Regions from separate parts of the Streptomyces sp. NPDC005266 genome, predicted to be linked through region 1. Evidence: riboswitches for the same ligand, from Rfam matches in the RefSeq annotation. Region 1 holds a riboswitch; each other region holds the start of a gene.
The links. Region 1 has a riboswitch for cyclic di-AMP ahead of ABZU99_RS33105 (M23 family metallopeptidase). Riboswitches for the same ligand answer to the same signal wherever they lie in the genome.

Region 1 (2,179 bases):
GTCGGCGGACCACAGGTCGCCGGCCTGGCCGAAGCCGGCGGTCAGGGTGTACGAGGTGACGGGGAGGGTGTAGGCGGCGGCGAGCTTGGCGCGGCGCTCGGCCTCGGCCTTCTTGGCGGCGGCCTCCTTGGCCTTCTGCTCGGCGGCCTTCTTCGCCGCGGCGGCGTCGGCCTTGCGCTGTGCCGCGGCGTCGGCGGCCTTGTCGGCGGCGGCCTTGGCCGCGGCGATGCGCTGGTCCTCGTCGGCGGCGTTCTGCTGGCTCTCGGCCTGCTGCAGGATGCGGGCGCGCAGGGCCTCGCCGGCGTCGGTGGTGCCGCTCTTCTCGTCCTGGGCGGTCAGTCCGGCCTGGGAGAGGGGGGCCGCGGGCTCGGAGGAGGAGCCCTCGTCGCCGGAGAGGAACGAGCCGATGCCGGGCAGGTCCTTGGCGGCGGGGAGCCGGGCCTCGACCTGGTCGGCGACGTGCGAGAGATCGGGCATGGCGATGGGTGCCGCCGGACGGTCCTTGGCGCTCGCCATGCCGCCGGCGCCGACCGCCGCGATGACGCCGACCCCGAGGACGGCGCTGCTGCGCGCCATGGAACCGCCCCGCTGCTTGACGACGCGGTGCCGGCCGCGGAGGGGAGCGATGGAGTCCTCGGTGGGGTTCCACTCTTCCCAGGGCTCGGGGTCGAGGCCGGGATCCGAGCCCTCGGACGCGCCCCCATCGGCGTTCCGGTCGGCGATCCCCTCGGCGGCGAAGCGGCCGTCCCCAGCGCCCGTCCCGGCGCCGGCGTCAAAGCCGGGGCCGTAGGCGGTGGCGGTCCCGAGGCCGCCTCCGAATGAGCGGTACGGAGCCTCGTCCAGAGCAGATCTGTTGGACGCCACGGGGGCGCACTCCTTTCCTTCCCTCTCGCCTACCGGGTTAGCTGACGGGTTCGGAGCAGGAAGGTCTCCTACGGGTCAGGTTCGACCCGATTCACCCCAAGGTGGTGGTTCCCCGGTTCCCTTGGTGCAGTGTGGTGCTGTGCTGCTGCTGGTGGTGCTGCCGCAGTGCGTACGGGATTCGGCGACGGCGCACGGTACCGCCCTGACGACGGTTGTGACGACCGCGCTGCGTTATCGAACGTTAATGGTTGGCGCCATGTGATTCCAAGCTCTTCTGAAGAATCTGCGCAGCTTTGGCGTGAACTTAGGAACCAAAGATGGACATATCGGGGCGAGTCAGCACCCCCGAAAAGGGCTGGCAAAACCTTGTTCGGCTGATCGTGTGTCAATCGTTACGCGGAGGGATCTCCTCCGACTACGGACGGTGGTCGCTCACGTTCGCCGGCCCACTGCCGCTCACCAGCCCGCTCCCGTTCCCGCTGCCCGCGCCCCCGTTCGTCCGGGCCGGTACGCGGCGGACCGCCAGCAACGCCATGTCGTCCGAAGTGCCGCCACCCGTATGCCGTTCGACATCGGCCACCAGCACGTCCAGCAGCTCCCCCGGCCCCGCGAAGGCATGGCCGCGCAGCCGCTCCACGGGGTCGTAGAACTCGCCGTGCGAGTCGCGGGCCTCCGACACCCCGTCCGTGAACAGCAGCAGCGTCTCGCCCTCGGCGAACGGCAGCTCCGTCACCCGGTCGGGCAAGCCGCTCAGTTCCCCCATCCCCAGCGGCAGCGCGAAGGCCTCCGGCTCCAGCGCGCGCACCTCGCCGTCCCCCCGCAGCAGCAGGGGCGCCGGATGGCCTCGGGTGATCACGCGCAGGGTCGTGTCGGCGCGCGGGAGCTCGGCGAGAACGGCCGTCGTGAACCCCTCCGAGACCTCCATATCGGCCCGCCGGGCGCCCTCGCGCTGCAACGCCCGCTCCAGCCGGCCCGCCAGCCCCTCCAGCGTCGACTCCTGCTCCGCCGCCTCCCGGAAGGCGCCGATGAGGATCGCGACGATCTCCACGGCCTGCAGTCCCTTGCCGCGTACGTCCCCGACGACCAGCCGGACGCCGTGCGGGGTGTCCTGGACCGCGTACAGGTCACCGCCGATCGCGGCGAACCTCTCCGCCGCCACATAGCGCGCCGCGATGTCCAGACCGGCCAGGCGGGCGGGCGGCACGGGCAGGACGGCGCGCTGAGCCGCCTCCGCGACCCCGCGCGCCGAGGCGAGCCGCCGGTCGCTGCGGCGGACGACGCGGTTGATGACGAACGCCAGCAGGGTGACCGTCGC
Region 2 (2,179 bases), on a different contig from region 1:
GGCTCTCCGACGGCAGCGGCGCCCCCGATGTGGACCCTGGCTCCACGGCCACCCCGGACCGGCCGGGTTCGGCCCAGCGCGGCGACACGGAGGAGGGCCGGGGGCTGCTGGACGGTGTGCTGCCGTCCGACGCGTCCGGTGACTCCGGATCATCCGATACGCCCCGTACGCCGGATGCGTCCCCGAGTGCCGAGAAGCCGGACGCGCCCCGTACCTCCCAGTCCCCCGACGGACTGGACGACTCCACGTCCTCGCCGGACCCCTCCGCCTCCCCGGACGCGCCGGACTCGTCCGCCGATCCCGCGCCCAGCGGCCGCCATCGGGGTGAAGAAGGCGCGGGAGAGCGCGCGGGCGACGGTTCGACGGCGGATGCCCGGCCCTCCGGGAAGCATGCCTCCCGCGGCGACGCGGACCGTGCCCAGGGCTCTACGGGTGACGACTACACCGTCCGACCGGGTGACAATCTGTCAGCGATTGCCCAACGGGGCGAGTTGGCCGATGGGTGGCATGGGCTCTACGACACCAACGAGCAGGTCATCGGGTCCGACCCGGACCTCATCCTCCCTGGTCAGCGCCTTGACCTATCCGCCAAGGGGCGGTAATTCGGGGGGAATTGCCCGATCTGGAACCGGTGAGATATACCTCTCGTCACATCGTCCGGCGTGTTCCCCCTGTCCGATCCCTCCGCACCCGGTCCTACCTGCGGGGATGTGCGACAAGTGAGATCGGGAACACCATCCTGCGACGAGATGAAGGTGTTTGAACCTTCCCCACAGGTGTGTTTAACGTCTTTCCGCTCGCTACCGCGGGCACCGTCGATCGTCACGCCGAATCCTGCCGGCGGTCGACCGGTACCGACGCGTCAGCGCCGAAGGCAGGAGCGGGGGACCCAAGGTAGGTGCCGAAAAGCCTGTGGAAGCGGGCTCGACGGCTAGGGGTGAAGCCGGATGCGGCGTGCCGTATCCGGCCGGGCAACTCACGCCCGAACCCGACAGCTCACCTCGTAGGCGTCGGTGAGGAAACGAACCAACGATGCTCAAGTCCAACGGCAAGCACCGCCGCCCGTCCAAGGTCACCCGTATCGCCGCGCTCACCGGCATCGCCGGCGCGGCCGTGGCCGCGCCGCTCCTCGGCGCCACCTCCGCCTCCGCCGCCACCACGTCCCAGTGGGACCAGGTCGCCCAGTGCGAGGCCGGCGGCAACTGGTCGATCAACACCGGCAACGGCTACTACGGCGGTCTGCAGTTCTCGAGCTCCACCTGGGCCGCCTACGGCGGTACCGCGTTCGCCCCCACCGCGGACAAGGCCAGCAAGGACCAGCAGATCCAGATCGCCGAGAAGGTGCTCTCCAGCCAGGGCAAGGGCGCCTGGCCGGTCTGCGGTAAGGGCCTGACCTCCGGTGGCGCCCCCTCGGGCTCCTCCGGCTCCTCCTCGGGCTCGCAGGCGCAGTCCGACGCCTCCACCCAGTCCTCCCCCCAGCCCTCGCAGTCGGCCCCGGCGGCCCAGCCCGCCCAGCCGAAGGCCGAGACCCGCAGCGAGCCCGAGCACGCCGGGCGCTCGCAGACCCGCGGCCCGGTCAAGAAGGGTGACGGCGAGTACAAGGTCGAGTCCGGCGACACCCTTGCCAAGATCGCCAAGGAGCACCGGGTCAAGGGCGGCTGGAAGAAGCTCTTCACGCTGAACAAGGACATCGTCGAGCAGGCCGACCTGATCTACCCGGGCCAGCAGCTCCACCTGAGCTGACCCACCTCGGCCGGCCTCCGCTCGGGCCCGGCCTCCGAGAATCCAGCCCCGGCCGGGCGCGCCGCCCCCTCGGTGTGTCCGGCCGGGGCTTGTCAGTCACCCGGAAATCTGGATATCCGCGGCCAATCCGGGTTTTTGTGCCACGTCCTGTCTCGCGGGGCGGGCTAACGGGGGGTGCAGCCCTCCCGGCCCGTTAGGCTCGTGCTGCTACCGCAGACACATACGAAGGAGAACCTCGTGCCGTCCATCGACGTCGTCGTAGCTCGCGAGATCCTCGACTCGCGAGGCAACCCCACGGTCGAGGTCGAGGTCGGCCTCGACGACGGCAGCACCGGCCGTGCCGCCGTTCCGTCCGGTGCCTCCACCGGCGCCTTCGAGGCCCTCGAACTCCGTGACGGCGACAAGAGCCGCTACGCCGGCAAGGGCGTGGAGAAGG
Region 3 (2,179 bases), on a different contig from region 1:
GGAGGCGCTGGCCCTGCTGCGTACGTGTGAGGCGCACCGTGCGCTGAGGGAACTGGTGGACGTGGTCGCGGTCCTCGCGCCGGGCGACCCGGCGGCGGCCGAACTGGCCCGGCTCGTCGCGGAGCTGGGGCTGGGGCCGGAGCCGGAGTGACCGTCCGCGCCGTCCCCGGTGCGGCGGGCGGAGGGGGTGGCGGTTGGGCTCAGGTGCCCGTTCCGGAACCGACCGCCTCGACCTCGAAGACGCCTCCGCACACCCGGAAGGACCGCACCGGTACCTTCATCGCCCCGAAGGAATCCGGCGGATAGACGCGGATCTGGGCGGGGCTGCGCCGGCACGGGGTGTCGGTCGTGCCCTCATTGAGCGTGTGCAGGCTTGTGGAGGCGCTGCCGCCCGGCGGCAGGGAGACCGTGGAGCGGGTGGGGCCGCGCCGGGTGGCGGGGTCGCCGATCGCGGCGCCGGTGGAGTCGAGCAGCGAGACGCCGGGGAATCCGGTGAGGGTGCAGGTCGAGGACGACTTGTTGGTGAGGATCAGGGGCAGATACACATTGCCGGCGCCCACGTCCATCCGGCCGACCGTCAGCGTCAACTGCCCCTTGGAGCAGATGCGGCGCACGCCGGAGGCGGCGGCGGGCGCCGAAGAGGAGGAGTGCGAGGGGGATGTGTGCGCCGACTCCGTGGGCGGCTTCGCGCTGGGCGACGAGGGCCGTTCGCTCCGCGGGGCGGTGCTCGCGGACGATGCGGCCGGGCCGGGGGAGGCGCTCGCGGCGGACGAGTCGGCCGCCACGGATGAGGCCCCGGGCGAAGACGCCCCGTTCCCGGTATCGCTGCCGCAGGCCGTGGCCGTGGCCAGCGCGCCGACGAGCAGCGCGCCGACGAGCAGCGCGCTTAACGCCAGTGGCCGAGGCGGCCGGGATCGTGAAGTCGTCGTGCCGTTCCATCGCACCATGAGCGACCTCCCAGGTCCGCCGTCTGCCGGGTCACCGGCCGCGAGGGCGAGTGCCCCGATGCCCCCCGTCCATTCCCCTTTCGGGTCTCCCTTCCCCGCGTCCGCGCCCTTATGTGTGTCAGTACATTGATCACACGAGTAAGCCCCTTTCCCATTTCGGACTGTTCACCACAAACGGTCTCGATGCCTTGTCGTGACCAAATCGATGTGATTACTGTTCGGCACCCGTCGTTTTCGCGCACGGGTCTCCTTCGCCGGAGCGCCGAGTCCCGCCGTCGGCCGAGGGGTGTGACGACGACCTGTCACGGCGGGAGCGGGGGAACCAAGGTAGGCGCCGTACCGCGATCCACGCGGCACGGCTTGGGGTGAAGACGCGCGCCGCGGTGGACAGCACCGTGTGCGGGTGGCCGGGCAACTCCAGCCCGAACCCGACAGCTCACCTCGCAGGCGCAGGAGAGGAAGAGCTCAATGGCTGCACGCGGACGTCACCGCCGGCCCCGGCCTCGCCGCGTCTCCCGCGCCTCGCTCGCCGTCACCGCCGGCGGCGCCGGAGTCGCCCTGCCGCTCATCGGCGTCGGCCAGGCGAACGCCGCCTCCGTCAGCACCTGGGACAAGGTCGCGGAGTGCGAGTCCACCAACAACTGGAGCATCAACACCGGGAACGGCTTCTACGGCGGGCTCCAGTTCACCCAGAGCACTTGGCAGGCGTACGGCGGCACCGCCTACGCCGCCCGGGCCGACCTGGCCTCCAAGGCTCAGCAGATCGCGGTCGCGGAGAAGGTGCTCGCGAGCCAGGGTCCCGCCGCCTGGCCGGTCTGCTCGCTGAAGGCCGGCCTGACGCGCGGCGGCCCCGCCCCGGACACCTCTCCCGGTAGCCAGGCGTCCGGCAGCCAGACATCCGGCAGCCAGGACGCCCAGAAATCCGCCACCCCGACCCCGAAGGCCACCACCGAGGCGGCCCCCAAGGCCACCCCGAGAGCCGCCCCGAGGGCCACCCCCAAGGCTGTTCCGCAGTCCCCGTCGTACACCGTCGCCCGCGGTGACACGCTCTCCAGGATCGCCGACGCCCAGGACGTCGCGGGCGGCTGGGAGCGGCTCTACGAGACCAATCGCCGGGTCATCGGCGGCGACCCGGATCTCATTCTCCCCGGTCAGCGGCTCTCCCTCGACAGCCACCGCAACGCGCCCCGTGCCACCGCCACCCAGCGCACCGACGCGAAGCACGCGCAGGC
Region 4 (2,179 bases), on a different contig from region 1:
CTGCTGAAGAACGGCGACGATGTGTACGTGTACGGGCGCAAGCCGGGCACGTGAGCCTGATGGTGCGGCTGCCCGGCGCCGGGCAGCCGCACCGCACTACGGTCCGCACTAAGCGTTACGGCGAAGTCAAGTGCTGATCCTTCTCGGCGTCCAAGCCCTCGGCCAGGCCGAACGGCGAGGGACCAGCGGCGAACTTCACCGCATCCGCTCAGGCGGGCCGTACGCTCCCATAGATCGGCATCTCGGTGATCGGGGCCTTCTTCACCACGTCCCCGGGCTTCGGCGCGTGGATCATCATCCCGTTGCCTATATAGAGCCCGACATGGCTGATGTCGTCATAGAAGAAGACGAGATCGCCCGGCTGGAGGTCGGACGTGGAGACGCGCGTGCCGGCCTTCACCTGGTCCCAGGTCGTGCGCGGCAGCGACACCCCGGCGGTCTTCCAGGCGGCCTGGGTCAGCCCTGAGCAGTCGAAGGAGTTGGGGCCGGTCGCGCCCCAGACGTACGGCTTGCCGACCTGCGCCTTCGCGAAGGCGACCGCCTGGGCCGCCTTCGAGCTGTTGGAGGGGACGGACGGTGCGGAGGGGGCCGTCGAACCGGAGCCGGAGCTGTCGTTGCGCTCCTGCTGCTGCTTGCGCTCGGCCGCCGCCTGGCGCTGCTTCTGGGCCAGCTCCGCCGCCTTGCGCCGGTCCTCCGCCTCCTTCTTCCTCTCGATCTCCGCCAGCCGGGCCTTCTCCTTGGCCGTCAGATTCGCCAGCAGTCGGCGGGCCTCGGCCAGCTTGTCCTGGACGGACTTCTTCTGGGTCTTCAGCTCCTTCTGCGACGCGGTCAGCGAGGCCAGGCTCTCGGTGGCCTTACCGCGCTCCTCGGCGGCCTTCGTCCGCTGCGTCTCGAAGTCGTCGACGGCCTGCTTCTGCTTGCCGCTCATCCGGTCCATGAGGTGGGACTGGTCGAACATGTCCTGCGGATCGTTGGAGAACAGCAGGGCCGCGGCGCTGGTGGCCATGCCACCGTCGCGGTACTGGGCGGCGGCGTAATTGCCGAGCGTGCGCCGCGCCTCGTTCAGCTTCTCGGTCCGCTGCGCGACCTTGTCCAGCAGCCGGTCCACCTTGACGCGCTGCTGGTCGGTGCGCTCCTTGGCGGCGTTGTAGCGCTGGGTGGCGGTTTCCGCCTGGTGGTAGAGGGTGTCGACCCTCTCTTTGACCTTCTCGATCGACTGGGTGGCGGCCGGTTTGTGATCGCCGGGCGCGGCGTTCGCCGTCTGGGACAGGAGCGTGACGGAAGCCAGGGCGGCGGTGGTGACCCCGACAGCGGTACGGCGGCCAGGACCGGAGAGCGAGGCCGGTATTCGGGTCCGCGGCTTGCGGTGCGACGCCAAGGGTGGCGACTCCTTCCGTGGACCGCCTACCGGGTTAGCTGTCGGGTTCGGGCGGTTCGGAAGGCTGCCCTACGGCCCACGCGGCCGATTCACCCCGGTCTTGCGTTGTGGGTCCCCGGCTCCGGCTGCCACGGTGTCGCGACGTTCCGGACTCGGCGGAGGCCGCCCGTGCCGACGCGGTCGCCGACGGGTGTCGGGCTGCCTGACGCAGGACGGTAACGAACTAGTGGTGCTTCTGTGAAGGCTGATGGTCGTTTTACCCGAAACACCCCTCGAGACGGCCCTGTGCGGGTCCCGTCCCCGCCGTCTGGACCGCCCACCGGCCAGAGGCCGCTGAGGGTGCGCCCCCTCCCCGGCGCCCGACCGGACCACCAAAGCGGCAGCCGCCAGCGCTCGGGAGGGGGCGGGGGTGCAGGGGCGGGGGGCCTGGACGCCTACGTGTATTTGTGGCGCCGATCTCCGGCCCACCCCACGCTTCCGGCTTCCGGCGCCTAAATATATCGGTCCAGGCCCCCCGCCCCGGAGGCCCCGCCCCCGGCGCCCGACGACGCACCCTGGCACCCGACACCGCCCCCCCGGCGCCCGACGACGCACCCTGGCACCCGGCACCGCACCCCCGGCGCCCGACGACGCACCCTGGCACCCGACACCGCACCCCGGCACCCGACGACGCACCGTGGCACCCGACAACGCACCCCCGGGTCGCCCTATCCGCGCCTACGTGTCGGTGGCGCCGCTTAGACTCGGTGAGCGATGAGCAGCCTCTTTGACGACAGCTTCCTGGCGGACCTCGGGCACTCC

Region 2: it holds a riboswitch for cyclic di-AMP, as region 1 does, so the genes downstream of both, ABZU99_RS29035 (transglycosylase family protein) here and ABZU99_RS33105 (M23 family metallopeptidase) in region 1, are expected to answer to the same signal.
Region 3: it holds a riboswitch for cyclic di-AMP, as region 1 does, so the genes downstream of both, ABZU99_RS05285 (transglycosylase family protein) here and ABZU99_RS33105 (M23 family metallopeptidase) in region 1, are expected to answer to the same signal.
Region 4: it holds a riboswitch for cyclic di-AMP, as region 1 does, so the genes downstream of both, ABZU99_RS16330 (NlpC/P60 family protein) here and ABZU99_RS33105 (M23 family metallopeptidase) in region 1, are expected to answer to the same signal.

What each region holds. Positions count from the first base shown of each region.
Region 1 covers NZ_JBEXHC010000030.1:69,668-71,846, reverse strand. Annotated here, with positions in the region: gene ABZU99_RS33105 (M23 family metallopeptidase) at 1-864, opposite strand, end outside; cyclic di-AMP (ydaO/yuaA leader) riboswitch at 876-1,011, opposite strand; gene ABZU99_RS33100 (hypothetical protein) at 1,004-1,126, shown strand; gene ABZU99_RS33095 (PP2C family protein-serine/threonine phosphatase) at 1,280-2,179, opposite strand, start outside.
Region 2 covers NZ_JBEXHC010000022.1:40,304-42,482, forward strand. Annotated here, with positions in the region: gene ABZU99_RS29030 (transglycosylase family protein) at 1-602, shown strand, start outside; cyclic di-AMP (ydaO/yuaA leader) riboswitch at 857-1,025, shown strand; gene ABZU99_RS29035 (transglycosylase family protein) at 1,033-1,743, shown strand; gene eno (phosphopyruvate hydratase) at 1,981-2,179, shown strand, end outside.
Region 3 covers NZ_JBEXHC010000002.1:364,104-366,282, reverse strand. Annotated here, with positions in the region: gene ABZU99_RS05295 (hypothetical protein) at 1-151, shown strand, start outside; gene ABZU99_RS05290 (DUF4232 domain-containing protein) at 201-947, opposite strand; cyclic di-AMP (ydaO/yuaA leader) riboswitch at 1,233-1,410, shown strand; gene ABZU99_RS05285 (transglycosylase family protein) at 1,416-2,179, shown strand, end outside.
Region 4 covers NZ_JBEXHC010000007.1:157,183-159,361, reverse strand. Annotated here, with positions in the region: gene ABZU99_RS16335 (L,D-transpeptidase) at 1-54, shown strand, start outside; gene ABZU99_RS16330 (NlpC/P60 family protein) at 209-1,378, opposite strand; cyclic di-AMP (ydaO/yuaA leader) riboswitch at 1,386-1,546, opposite strand; gene pcrA (DNA helicase PcrA) at 2,132-2,179, shown strand, end outside.